2 regions of the Rhizobium sp. BK008 genome follow, and region 1 is predicted to be linked to the other one. Evidence: riboswitches for the same ligand, from Rfam matches in the RefSeq annotation. Region 1 holds a riboswitch; the other holds the start of a gene.
What was found. Region 1 has a riboswitch for FMN ahead of FHT69_RS03720 (6,7-dimethyl-8-ribityllumazine synthase). Riboswitches for the same ligand answer to the same signal wherever they lie in the genome.
Positions count from the first base shown of each region.

Region 2: it holds a riboswitch for FMN, as region 1 does, so the genes downstream of both, FHT69_RS10090 (DMT family transporter) here and FHT69_RS03720 (6,7-dimethyl-8-ribityllumazine synthase) in region 1, are expected to answer to the same signal.

Region 1 is NZ_JACIFK010000001.1:785,303-791,235, forward strand. Features, by position in the region: gene FHT69_RS03700 (antibiotic biosynthesis monooxygenase) at 1-335, opposite strand, end outside; gene FHT69_RS03705 (MarR family winged helix-turn-helix transcriptional regulator) at 434-910, shown strand; gene FHT69_RS03710 (cytochrome b) at 891-1,424, shown strand; gene FHT69_RS03715 (VOC family protein) at 1,567-2,256, opposite strand; gene FHT69_RS03720 (6,7-dimethyl-8-ribityllumazine synthase) at 2,607-3,041, opposite strand; FMN riboswitch at 3,120-3,263, opposite strand; gene FHT69_RS03725 (SRPBCC domain-containing protein) at 3,523-3,969, shown strand; gene FHT69_RS03730 (GCG_CRPN prefix-to-repeats domain-containing protein) at 4,155-4,463, shown strand; gene FHT69_RS03735 (hypothetical protein) at 4,682-4,906, opposite strand; gene FHT69_RS03740 (adenylate/guanylate cyclase domain-containing protein) at 5,124-5,933, shown strand, end outside.
Region 2 is NZ_JACIFK010000001.1:2,048,352-2,054,284, reverse strand. Features, by position in the region: gene clpX (ATP-dependent Clp protease ATP-binding subunit ClpX) at 1-419, shown strand, start outside; gene lon (endopeptidase La) at 824-3,241, shown strand; gene hupB (DNA-binding protein HupB) at 3,448-3,723, shown strand; FMN riboswitch at 3,864-4,122, shown strand; gene FHT69_RS10090 (DMT family transporter) at 4,217-5,116, shown strand; gene FHT69_RS10085 (esterase-like activity of phytase family protein) at 5,212-5,933, shown strand, end outside.

The DNA of each region.
Region 1 (5,933 bases):
TGGAAGAGGTGCGGGGAGGCAACGGCCGAGGACGGGTAGGAGGAGAGCTTTGCCCTGAACTCCGGATGCGAGAATGCCGCCCTGAAGTCGGCGGTCGATTCCCAGACGGCATAGTTGAGATAGGCAGGACTTTCGCCGATAGCCCGGTGAAGCTGGGTCGAGATGAAGCCCGGCTGGCGTTTCATGAAGGCCGCATCGGCCTGCCAGGCTTCAAGGAAGGCCTGCTCGTCGGCCTTGTCGAGCGTGAAGATATTGATGAGGACGATCGCGGAAGCATCGAGCGCGATTTGACGATCGATCGGGAAGGCGGGGTCCATCGGACGCATGAGTGACATGGTCGACTCCATCTGAATTGGTTACATGATGTCAATCTGGTGATAAGGACACATATTTCCTTTGACACCATAATGTCAATATAGGTACATGGTGACAAATGCGAGAACCTCAGCGAAGCCCGACCGGAACGGCCTTGACCGACCTCATTCTGGATCTCTTCCGGCTCAACAACCGGATGATCAACGCGGGCGACAAGCTCGTCGAGGGGCTCGGTCTGACGAGCGCCCGCTGGCATGTCCTCGGCACTGTGGCCACGGCAGGCCGGCCGCAGCCGGTCGCGTGGCTGGCGCGCGACATGGGGGCCAACCGCCAGAACGTCCAGCGCATCGTCAACGATCTGGACAAGGAAGGGCTTCTGGCGTTCCAGCCCAATCCGCATCACCGGCGGGCACAGCTCGTCGTGCTGACGGACAAGGGAAAACAGGCATATGAAACCGCCATGCACCTGCAGGCGCCGTGGGTCGACATGCTCTCGGAAGGGCTTCAGGTCGAGGATCTCAAAACCACGCATGCCGTCATGAAGGCGCTGCGCAGCAAACTGGAAGGAAATGGAGATGTTGAAGAGCAGGCCTGATCGCTATGGCGCAATAGCGGTGTCGATCCACTGGCTGAGCGCGGTTCTGATCCTGGCGTTGCTCGGCTCCGGCTTCCGGGCCGCCAACGCCGTGGACGCGGCGACCAAGGCTGGGCTGTTGCGCTTCCACATTCCGGTGGCGGTCATCGTCCTGCTTCTCACGGCTCTTCGCCTTGTCTGGTGGTGGCGTTTCGATCGCAAGCCTGCGCCGGTTAAGGCATCGCCTCGCTGGCAGGCGCGCCTCGCGCGCTTTGTCCACGTCGCCTTTTACGTCTTCATTCTCGGCATGGTCGCCAGCGGCATCGGGATGATGATCCTCAGCGGTGCCGCTCCCGCCGTCTTCGGGGCGCCCGGCGCCATGCTGCCTGATTTCACTGCCTATCCGCCGCGTGGCCCGCATGGGTTAGGCGCCTTGCTGCTTGTCGGCCTGCTGGTCTTCCATGCCGGCGCTGCGCTCTATCACCAACTCGTTCGCGGCGATCACCTGCTGCGGCGGATGTGGTATGGCGGCTGAGGTCGGCTGACGAGGCGGCGAGGGTGTCTGAACCGAGAGCCGCTACGAGGAAGGCAAAGACACGATAAAACGTCTCGGCGCGATGCGTGCCGAGACGTTTGTCAAACGATGTTGCCGTCTGCGATGACGCTGGAGCCCGTGCCTATAGCGGCAACTGCTTGCCGGCCTGTTCGCTGACCATGTATTCGGCGTACCAGTCCGGCCAGCCTTCGTCGTGCTTGCCGCCGTTTCGCTTCTCGTGTTCGCCGTGGGCGGTTGCCGCGCGGCGCAGTGCTGCCGCAAGCTCGGTGGAAGTCGTGAATTTCGTTTCGTCGGCGTCGATGCGTCCGGGCAGCCGCGTGGTGACTTCCTGGAACAGCCAGCCGTTGCCGTCCGGATCCTTGAACGAGGCGAAGGAGCGGTAGCTGCGATGTTCGGGATCGCGGCCTGCGATGCGCAGCCGCCCGAACAGATAGGGCTCGTCCTTGCCGGCATAGACGCCGGCAGCGTCATGAAACATGTCGCTGACCTCGACGCCGCGGGCGATCAGATCGCGACGGGCAGCCTCGATATCGGAGACGATCAGGTAGAGTCCCTGGGCGGAACCCGGGGCTGCGGCGGTGACGTTCTTGCCGAAGATGATCGCGCAGCCGGAGCCGGGCGGGGTAAACTGGATCACTCGGAAATCGGCATCATTGGCAAAGTCGGCGTCGAGCCGCCAACCCAAGCCGTCGTAAAAGCGTTTGGCGCGGTCGACGTCGGAAACGGGGATGACGACCACCTCGAGCTTGGTGTCGACAGGCTGTGATTTTGGGGTTTGCATGGGGGTTTCGCTGCGCAGTGCATTGCTCATCTTCAGCTCCATGGGGTTTGGGATGCGTTAAGAATGGCGATACATGTCAGCAGTCAGTGGACCACAGTGCGGTCGGGCCGTCGAATCAATTATTCTGTCGGATTTGGCCGGTATTGGCGGATTCCGCTGCGACGCAGGGCCTGTCGCTCCGATCCGCGGACGTGTCGTTCCCCACCCTTGGGCGTGTCGTTTCCGACCCGCGGGCGTGTCGTTTCCGACCCGCGGGCGTGTCGTTTCCGACCCGCGGGGTGGCAAGGATCAGTCGATCCGGTGAGGCGGCGGGTTTGTTCCCGCCGTCTTCGTCTCTTGTGTTGCGGCTCATCGAGCCGCGTGCGGGAAGATGGATCCTTCTACGCGGCGAGAGCGGCGCGGGTTTTGCCGATCGTCAGGGCCGCCTTTGCTGCCTCGCGCCCTTTTTCGATGAAGTGCGCACGGTAGATCTGCTTGTGGTGTTCGGTTTCCTGATACTGATGCGGCGTCAGCGAAACCGACAGCACCGGCACGCCGGTATCCATGCCGGCGCGCATCAGCCCATCGACGACGGCCTGCGCGACGAATTCGTGGCGGTAAATGCCGCCGTCGACGACGAAGGCGGCGGCAATGACGGCGCCATAGCGCCCGGTTGCGGCGAGATCGCGCGACAGCAGCGGCATCTCGAATGCGCCGGGAACATCGAACACATCGACCTGCTCGGGCGGAACGAGCTGATAGAAGCCATCAAGGGCGCGGTCGACGATGTCGGCGTGCCAGCTGGCTTTGACGAAGGCGTAGCGGGTGGGTGTCATGGTAATCTCCTTTGGCGAACAGACACATCACCCAAGGCGATCACGAACGTTCCCGACAGCCGCAAGGGCGGCAGGAACGCACGTTCTCTTTCATCCGGACTATGACCGTCGGCTCAGGCATCTCACCTGATCTGCTGACCCTTCCTTAAGAAGGCGCTCGCGGGCTCGCAATCGGAACTGCATACCGCCGGTAGGGACTTTCACCCCGCCCTGAGAACGGCGGCGACAATAGGGGGAAGGCGGCGGGCTGGCAATAGGTCGGAAGTGCTTTCGTGATCGATGAATCTGTCGATGCGGATCAAGGCTCGCAAAGTGGCGGTTTCGTTTCTCCGTCGATGGCGAACAGCCGATGCCTCTTGCTGAGGATGGGCTTGCCCCTACATGCTCGGGTGAGGACATCCACGTCGGAACAACATAACGGAACAGGATACGCCGTCTTCGCCCGAGGCGGGGCAGGCGACAGCCACCATGGGAGGGAGTGATGCCAGAATCTTTCGTCGTTCACCGCGAGGCGCATATCGCGGCGCCGCCGGCTGCGGTGTTTGCGCTGATGACCGATCCGGAGAAGATCCTGCGCTGGATGGGAACGGAAGCGCAGGTCGAGCCGCAACCCGGCGGGCTCTATCTCGTCAATGTCACCGGCGCCCGCTTTGCGCGCGGCTCGTTTCGCGAGGTGGTGCCGGTTCATCGCCTTGCCTACAGTTTCGGCTGGGACGGCAGCGAAGTGGTACCGCCGGGATCGAGCCTGGTCGAGATCGACCTGATCGAGCAGGGCGGCGGAACGCTGCTGCGGCTCACTCATAGCGGCCTGCCCAGCGCCGATCAATGCGCCGGCCATGCGGAAGGCTGGGCCCATTATCTCGGGCGGCTGACCGAGGTCGCCGCCGGGCGTGATCCGGGTCCCGATCCTTTTTACGGCAGGACATGAACGGTTTTGCGCCGGCAGCAGGGTGCCCGGAAGCGTTTGCCGCAGCGGGGAATACTGCCGGCCGGCGCTGCGATCGGCTGTCCGAAAGCGCTTCTTTTGCTCCCGAAAACATGAACGCGCAGTTCATCTCCAGTTCAATTTGGCGCTCCTAAAGTGATTGCGGCTGGATTGAAATGGAGTTCTCGATGAAGGCACTTTCTATCGCGGCTGCCTTGCTTGCCGGCAGCCTCTCGATCGGTACAGCTGAGGCGATGCCGATTGGAACAATCAATGTGCAGAGCAATGTGACGAAGGTCGACTATGCCTGCGGTCGCGGCTGGCACCTGACCCGCTGGGGCGAATGCCGGCGAAACTGGCGCCGCCCGCCGCCAGTCGCTTTCTACGGTGGTCCGCCCCGCTGGGGCTGGGAGCGGCGTCACCGGGATTGGGATGGCCCGCGCTGGCGCCATGAGAGGCGCTGGGATCGCGACCGTCGTTGGCGGGATGATGACTAAACGTCTCGCTTAAAGCGCGTCGCGTCAAACCGGAATCATGCGACGCGCTTTAAGTCTTTGATTTATGCATGTTGTTGTCCCAAAACCGCTGCGCACTTTTGGGCGACATGCATGAGATCGAGATGGACGAAGGCCGGAGCGATTTTCGCCCGGCCTTTTCTGATGAAACGGCTTCGCCGACGCTGACAGGCAGCGTTCTCTGCATTTGTCCGATATGGTCAAATACTGCTGACGAGCCAGTACTTGCCGTCGATCAGTTCTTCAAGCTCGACAGGATCCTTGACGCCGAATTCGAACCATTCGACGAGTTCCTTCGCCTTACGGCTGCTCTCCTCCGCCGTCAGCTCGACCTGATATCTTTCGCACCATCGCCGGAGGATCGACGTCAGCAGCGTCATGTCATCCCCATCCAGCGGATCTTTCGGCCAGAATATCGTGCCCATCGTACCCCTCAATCACACGATGACGAACGATCCTATAATGGAATCAAAGTCGCGCAAGTTTAAAGTGTTTATTTTTTGTTTTCCACCGCGCTGGACGGTTTTCGACAGGCGATGCGGACGCCTTTTACAGGCGTCGGACTGGGTCGCTGAAAAACGTCTCCGCGATCACCCCGGCGATATCCTTGCGGACGTCCACGTCGGCATGCGATGTTGAGCGATGGATCTGCCGTCTCCCCTTGCCTGGCTGGTTGACGAGGCCGGGGCCTCGCCTGGTCCCGAACGGTTTCTGGCCGAGCTCGGGCGACGGTTGCTGGCCGATGGCCTGCCGCTTTCCGGCGGGGCGCTGACGCTTTCGGTGCCGCATCCGATCATCGCGCGGCGCACCTGGCTGTGGCGGGCCGAGACCGGCGCCGTCATCGAGGCATTGGCCTTCGCCGCGGCCCCGCAAAGTGAGGCCGGGCGCGAGTGGCTCGCCGGGTTGGGGCCGGTATGGGAGGCAAGGATCGGGCCGCCGCGGGACAAACAGGCATCGGACAGCCCGCTACTCGGCTGGGCAGGGATTGCCGACGGGGCAGGGGGCGGTGCATTCGCTCCGGCCGAAGCCAGCCTGCTCTGCGAGGTCGCGCGTTTTGCCGCAGCGCCGCTCGCCGCTTTGGCGGCGCGGGAGGCGCGGGCCGCGCTGCTCGAAGCCTATCTCGGCCGGCGCAGTGCCGCCCGGGTGCAGGCCGGCGCGCTTGCCCGCGGCACCGGCGAGACCATCCGCGCGGCGCTTCTCTGCGCCGATCTGCGCGACTTCACCGCGCTCTCCGAGGTAACCGAACCTCACGTGATGATATCAGCGCTGGATGCCTGGTTCGACCGCGTCGCCGGCGCAGTGCATGCCTTCGGCGGCGAGGTGCTGAAGTTCATCGGCGACGGCGTGCTGGCGATCTTTCCGGTCACTGTTGCGTCGGGCGAAGGCGATGCAGCCCAAGGGGATCGCGAAGCCTGCGAGGCCGCCCTTCGCGCGGTCGCCGCCAGCCGAGCG
Region 2 (5,933 bases), 1.3 Mb from region 1:
TGCGCGAACTGGAGCCGGAAGACCTGGTCAAGTTTGGCCTCATCCCCGAGTTCATCGGCCGTCTGCCGGTTCTGGCGACGCTCGAGGATCTCGATGAAGATGCGCTGATCCAGATCCTGTCCGAGCCGAAGAACGCGCTGATCAAGCAGTATCAGCGCCTGTTCGAGATGGAAGACGTGGAACTGACCTTCCACGAGGATGCCCTGCGCGAAATCGCCCGCAAGGCGATCGTGCGCAAGACCGGCGCCCGCGGCCTTCGCTCGATCATGGAGAAGATCCTGCTCGACACGATGTTCGAACTGCCGACGCTGGAAGGCGTGCGCGAGGTCGTCATCTCGGAGGAAGTGGTGCGCGGTTCGGCCCGTCCGCTTTACATCTATGCCGATCGTCAGGAAGAAAAGGCCAACGCTTCGGCGTGATCTTGCTGCTTTCCTATGATTATTTTGGGGGCTTGCCATCGGCAGGCCCCTTTCTATTTGAAAAACCATGCGAGGCGCTGTTAGTATTTTGCCGGTGGGAACCGGAATTGCCTTTGCCGATGTTGCGCAAAGGGGAGTGCTTGGCAATGATGCGGTGATTCCGTAAGCCTATTGTTGGCGTTTGTATTTTAGCCGGGTCGGAAGTGGTAAGCGCCGGTCCAGCCACGCGCTTCATAGTGTTGGCGTTCCGTTGTAACAAAGCCGTCACATCCGGGGAACGCGGGCGTTAGCGTGGCTTGAAAAGCGTAGTCAGAACCTCCACTTGTAGCAACAAGTGAGAGTGCCGGCCGGTCCCAAGCGGCCGTGCAGAGAGCCCGGTAACGGGACGATGGAAAGGACATAAAATGACGAAGAAAACGTCTGTAGCGAGCAGCACTGCCTACCCTGTTCTGCCCCTGCGCGACATCGTGGTTTTCCCGCATATGATCGTGCCGCTGTTCGTCGGACGGGAAAAGTCGATCCGTGCGCTCGAAGAGGTCATGGGTTCCGACAAGCAGATCATGCTGGTGACGCAGATCAACGCCAGTGACGACGATCCGGATCCGTCCGCGATTCACAATGTCGGCACCGTGGCGAACGTGTTGCAGCTCCTGAAGCTGCCCGACGGCACCGTCAAGGTTCTGGTCGAAGGCCGCGCCCGCGCCGAGATCGACACCTATACCAGCCGCGAGGATTTCTATGAGGCGCTCGGCCATGTGCTCGAGGAGCCGCATGACGATCCGGTCGAACTGGAAGCCTTGTCGCGTTCGGTCGTCTCCGAATTCGAAAGCTATGTGAAGCTCAACAAGAAGATTTCGCCCGAAGTGGTCGGCGCCGCCAGCCAGATCGACGACTATTCCAAGCTCGCCGATACGGTCGCCTCGCATCTGTCGATCAAGATCACCGAGAAGCAGGAGATGCTGGAGACGACCAGCGTCAAACAGCGCCTCGAAAAAGCTCTCGGCTTCATGGAAGGCGAGATCTCGGTCCTGCAGGTCGAAAAGCGTATCCGCTCGCGCGTCAAGCGCCAGATGGAGAAGACCCAGCGCGAATATTATCTTAACGAGCAGATGAAGGCGATCCAGAAGGAACTCGGCGACGGCGAGGAAGGCCGCGACGAGATGAGCGAGCTGGAAGAGCGCATCTCCAAGACCAAGCTGTCCAAGGAAGCCCGTGAAAAGGCCGATGCGGAACTGAAGAAGCTGCGCCAGATGAGCCCGATGTCGGCGGAAGCCACCGTCGTGCGCAATTATCTGGACTGGCTGCTCGGCATTCCGTGGGGCAAGAAGTCGAAGATCAAGGCCGATCTCAACAATGCCGAGAAGATCCTCGAAGCCGATCACTTCGGTCTCGACAAGGTCAAGGAGCGCATCGTCGAATATCTGGCCGTGCAGGCCCGCGCCACCAAGATCAAGGGCCCGATCCTGTGCCTCGTCGGCCCTCCGGGCGTCGGCAAGACCTCGCTCGCCCAGTCGATCGCCAAGGCGACCGGCCGTGAGTATGTCCGCATGGCACTCGGCGGCGTTCGCGACGAAGCCGAAATCCGCGGTCACCGCCGCACCTATATCGGCTCGATGCCCGGCAAGGTCATTCAGTCGATGAAGAAGGCGAAGAAGTCCAACCCGCTCTTCCTGCTCGACGAGATCGACAAGATGGGCATGGACTTCCGCGGTGATCCGTCCTCGGCTCTGCTCGAAGTGCTCGATCCGGCGCAGAACTCGACCTTCATGGACCACTACCTGGAAGTCGAATACGACCTGTCGGACGTGATGTTCATCACGACGGCGAATACGCTGAACATTCCAGCACCCCTGATGGACCGCATGGAAATCATCCGTATCGCCGGCTACACCGAGGATGAAAAGCGCGAGATCGCCAAGCGGCACCTGCTGCCGAAGGCCATCAAGGAACATGCGTTGCAGCCGGAGGAATTCTCGGTCAGCGACGACGCCCTGATGGCGATCAGCCAGCAGTACACCCGCGAAGCCGGTGTCCGCAGCTTCGAACGCGAATTGATGAAGCTCGCCCGCAAGGCGGTCACCGAGATCATCAAGGGCAAGACGAAGTCCGTTCACGTGACGGCCGCCAACATCTCCGACTATCTGGGCGTCCCGCGCTTCCGCCATGGCGAAGCCGAGGGCGAGGATCAGGTCGGCGTCGTGACCGGTCTTGCCTGGACGGAGGTCGGCGGCGAGCTGCTGACCATCGAAGGTGTGATGATGCCGGGCAAGGGCCGCATGACGGTCACCGGCAATCTGAAGGACGTCATGAAGGAATCGATCTCGGCAGCGGCCTCCTATGTCCGCTCGCGCGCCGTCGATTTCGGCATCGAGCCGCCGCGCTTCGACAAGAGCGACATCCACGTGCACGTGCCGGAAGGCGCGACACCGAAGGACGGCCCCTCGGCCGGCGTCGCCATGGCAACCGCGATCGTCTCGATCATGACCGGTATCCCGGTGAGCAGGCATGTGGCCATGACCGGTGAAATCACCCTTCGCGGCCGTGTGCTGCCGATCGGCGGTCTCAAGGAAAAGCTGCTCGCAGCGCTTCGCGGCGGCATCAAGAAGGTGCTGATCCCGGAAGAAAACGCCAAGGACTTGGCGGAGATTCCGGACAACGTGAAGAACAACATGGAGATCATCCCGGTATCCCGCATGGGCGAGGTGATCAAGCATGCGCTGATCCGGCGGCCGGAGCCGATCGAATGGGACGGCACGGTGGAAACGCCCGTCATCGCAACGGTCGAAGGCCTCGATGAGACGGGCGCAACCATAGCGCATTGAGTGGCCTGTGCCACATTTATGCCCCATTGGGACAAAACACGCAAAAAGGCTGGCGGAAACGCCAGCCTTTTTTGTGAAAACGTCATGTAGACGCTTGCTTTTCCTTGATTTGCAGGGCTTTTGGGTTTCCGGCGGGCCTGATGAAACCTATTCTGCGCCTAGCTTACATTTGAGTCGTTTCATACCATTTAGAAAGGGGTGGAAACATGAACAAGAATGAACTCGTGTCCGCAGTAGCCGAAAAGGCAGGACTGACGAAGTCTGACGCGGCTTCCGCTGTTGACGCGGTTTTCGACGTTGTCCAGGCTGAACTCAAGAACAAGGGCGACATCCGCCTCGCGGGTTTCGGCAGCTTCACCGTTTCTCATCGCGCTGCAACGAAGGGCCGTAACCCGTCCACGGGCGCTGAAGTCGACATTCCGGCTCGCAACGTGCCGAAATTCACGCCCGGCAAGGGCCTGAAGGATGCCGTCAACGGCTGATCTGAGATTATCCGCCAACCGGAAACGAGACCGGTTGTGCAGGATTTGAGAGGGGGTTCGGCTTGCCGGACCCCTTTTGCTTTGCCGGACCTTTTTGCTTTGGTTGATCTTGCCGCCGCGCGGGCTTTGATCTACGACATTTCTGTTCTCAGGGCGGGGTGAAACTCCCCACCGGCGGTAAGGGTCTACAGCGCCGCGCGTCTTTTCAGACGCGCAAAGGACGCTGTAGCATTTTAAGTTGCTGCATAATTTTTCCCTTAAATCGGTTCCGATTTAAGGAAATTATCCAGTAGGCTCAAGCCCGCGAGCGCCTTCTCTCATGTCGAAGCGGGGGAGGGGTCAGCAGATCCGGTGCGATTCCGGAGCCGACGGTTAAAGTCCGGATGGAAGAGAATGAGTGTCGGCTGTGCGAAGGGCAGGGGTCTGCCCCGTGTCGCTTGGTCGTGGCTCATGCGTCCTGATTTATGTTGGTCCCTGGTTTCGGATGAGAGACATGAATCAGACTTCCCTAGCCGCAGAGCCGTCTCGCGCCGTTGTCGGCGCCCTCTGGATGGTCCTTGCCGGCATTGCTTTTTCGCTTCTCAACGTCGTCACCCAATGGCTGACGATGAAGCTTGCCTTCCCCTCGGCCCCGGCCGCCTTCTGGCAATATGGCTTCGCTTTCCTGTTCTCGCTGCCCTTCCTTCGCAGGCTCGGCCTTGCGGCGATGCGCACGCGCTATCCCTGGCGTCACCTGGCGCGCGTCGCACTTGCCGCGCTCGGCGTCGAGGCCTGGATCGCCGGCCTTGCTTCGGTGCCGATCTGGCAGGCGATCGCATTGGTGATGACCTCACCCTTCTTCATCATTCTGGGCGCCCGGCTTTTCCTTGGCGAGCGCGTCGGCCCGGCCCGCTGGGCGGCGACCGCGGCCGGTTTCACCGGAGCGATGATCATTCTGCAGCCCTGGTCGGACGGTTTTGGCTGGGCGGCTCTCCTGCCCGTGCTCTCGGCGCTATTATGGGGCGCCTCGTCGCTGATCACCAAGAGCCTGACGGGCATCGAACGACCGGAGACGATCACCGTCTGGCTGCTCGTGCTGCTGACGCCGATCAATGGCGGGCTGGCGCTCGCGGCAGGCTTTGCCGTGCCGACCGGGGCGACCCTTGCCCTGTTCCTGCTGGCGGGGCTTTTGACCGCGGCAGCCCAGTATTTCCTCACTCTTGCCTATGCCGCAGCCGATGCCGCCTATGTCCAGCCTTTCGACGATCTGAAGCTGCCGTTGAACGTGCTGGCCGGTTGGCTGTTCTTCGGTTATGCGCCGGCGGGTTATCTCTGGTTGGGAGCGGCTCTGATCCTCTCCGCGTCGCTTTTCATCATGCGAAACGAGATGCGCAGGGAGCGCAAACCCGCCTGAGGTGATCCGGCGAAAAATGCCGCCTCTGTCATGCCTCTGTCATGCCGCTCCCGCAGAAAACTCATGTTTCGAATATTCGACACATGGGGGATTTCATGACCATTTCATCGCGCAAGGCAGCGCTTGCTGCCGTGCTTCTCGCATCCGTCGCCTTTCCGGCCGCGGCCGAACCAGTTTTCAACCGCATCGCTTCCTTCCCGGTCGCCCAGAACCTGCCTGATGACAAGGACAAGCTGTCGGTCAGCTCCGCCGAAATCATCACTGCGACCGACGACGGCAACACGCTGATCTATAGCGACAGCCCGCTCGGCGCGATCGGCTTCATCGACATCACCGACGCCAAGGCTCCGAAAGCCGGCGGCGCTGTCATGATGGACGGTGAGCCGACCTCGGTCACCTCGAGCGCCGGCAAGGCGCTCGTCGCCGTCAACACCTCCGAAAGCAAGGCAAAGCCCTCGGGGCGTCTCGCGATCGTCGATGTCGCGACCAGGAAGATCGAGAGCACTTGCGATCTCGGCGGCCAGCCGGATTCGATCGCCCTCAACAAGGACAAGACGCTCGGCGCCATCGCCATCGAAAACGAGCGTGACGAAGAGGTCAATGACGGCAAGATCCCGCAGATGCCGGCCGGCGACCTCGTCGTCTTCCAGGTCAGGAACGGCACCGTCGATTGCGGCACCATCAAGCATGTGGCGCTGACCGGCCTTGCCGGCGTCGCCCCGGAGGATCCGGAGCCGGAATTCGTCGCCTTCAACGGGTTGAACGAGATTGCGCTGACGCTGCAGGAAAACAACGAGATTGTCATCATCGACGCCAA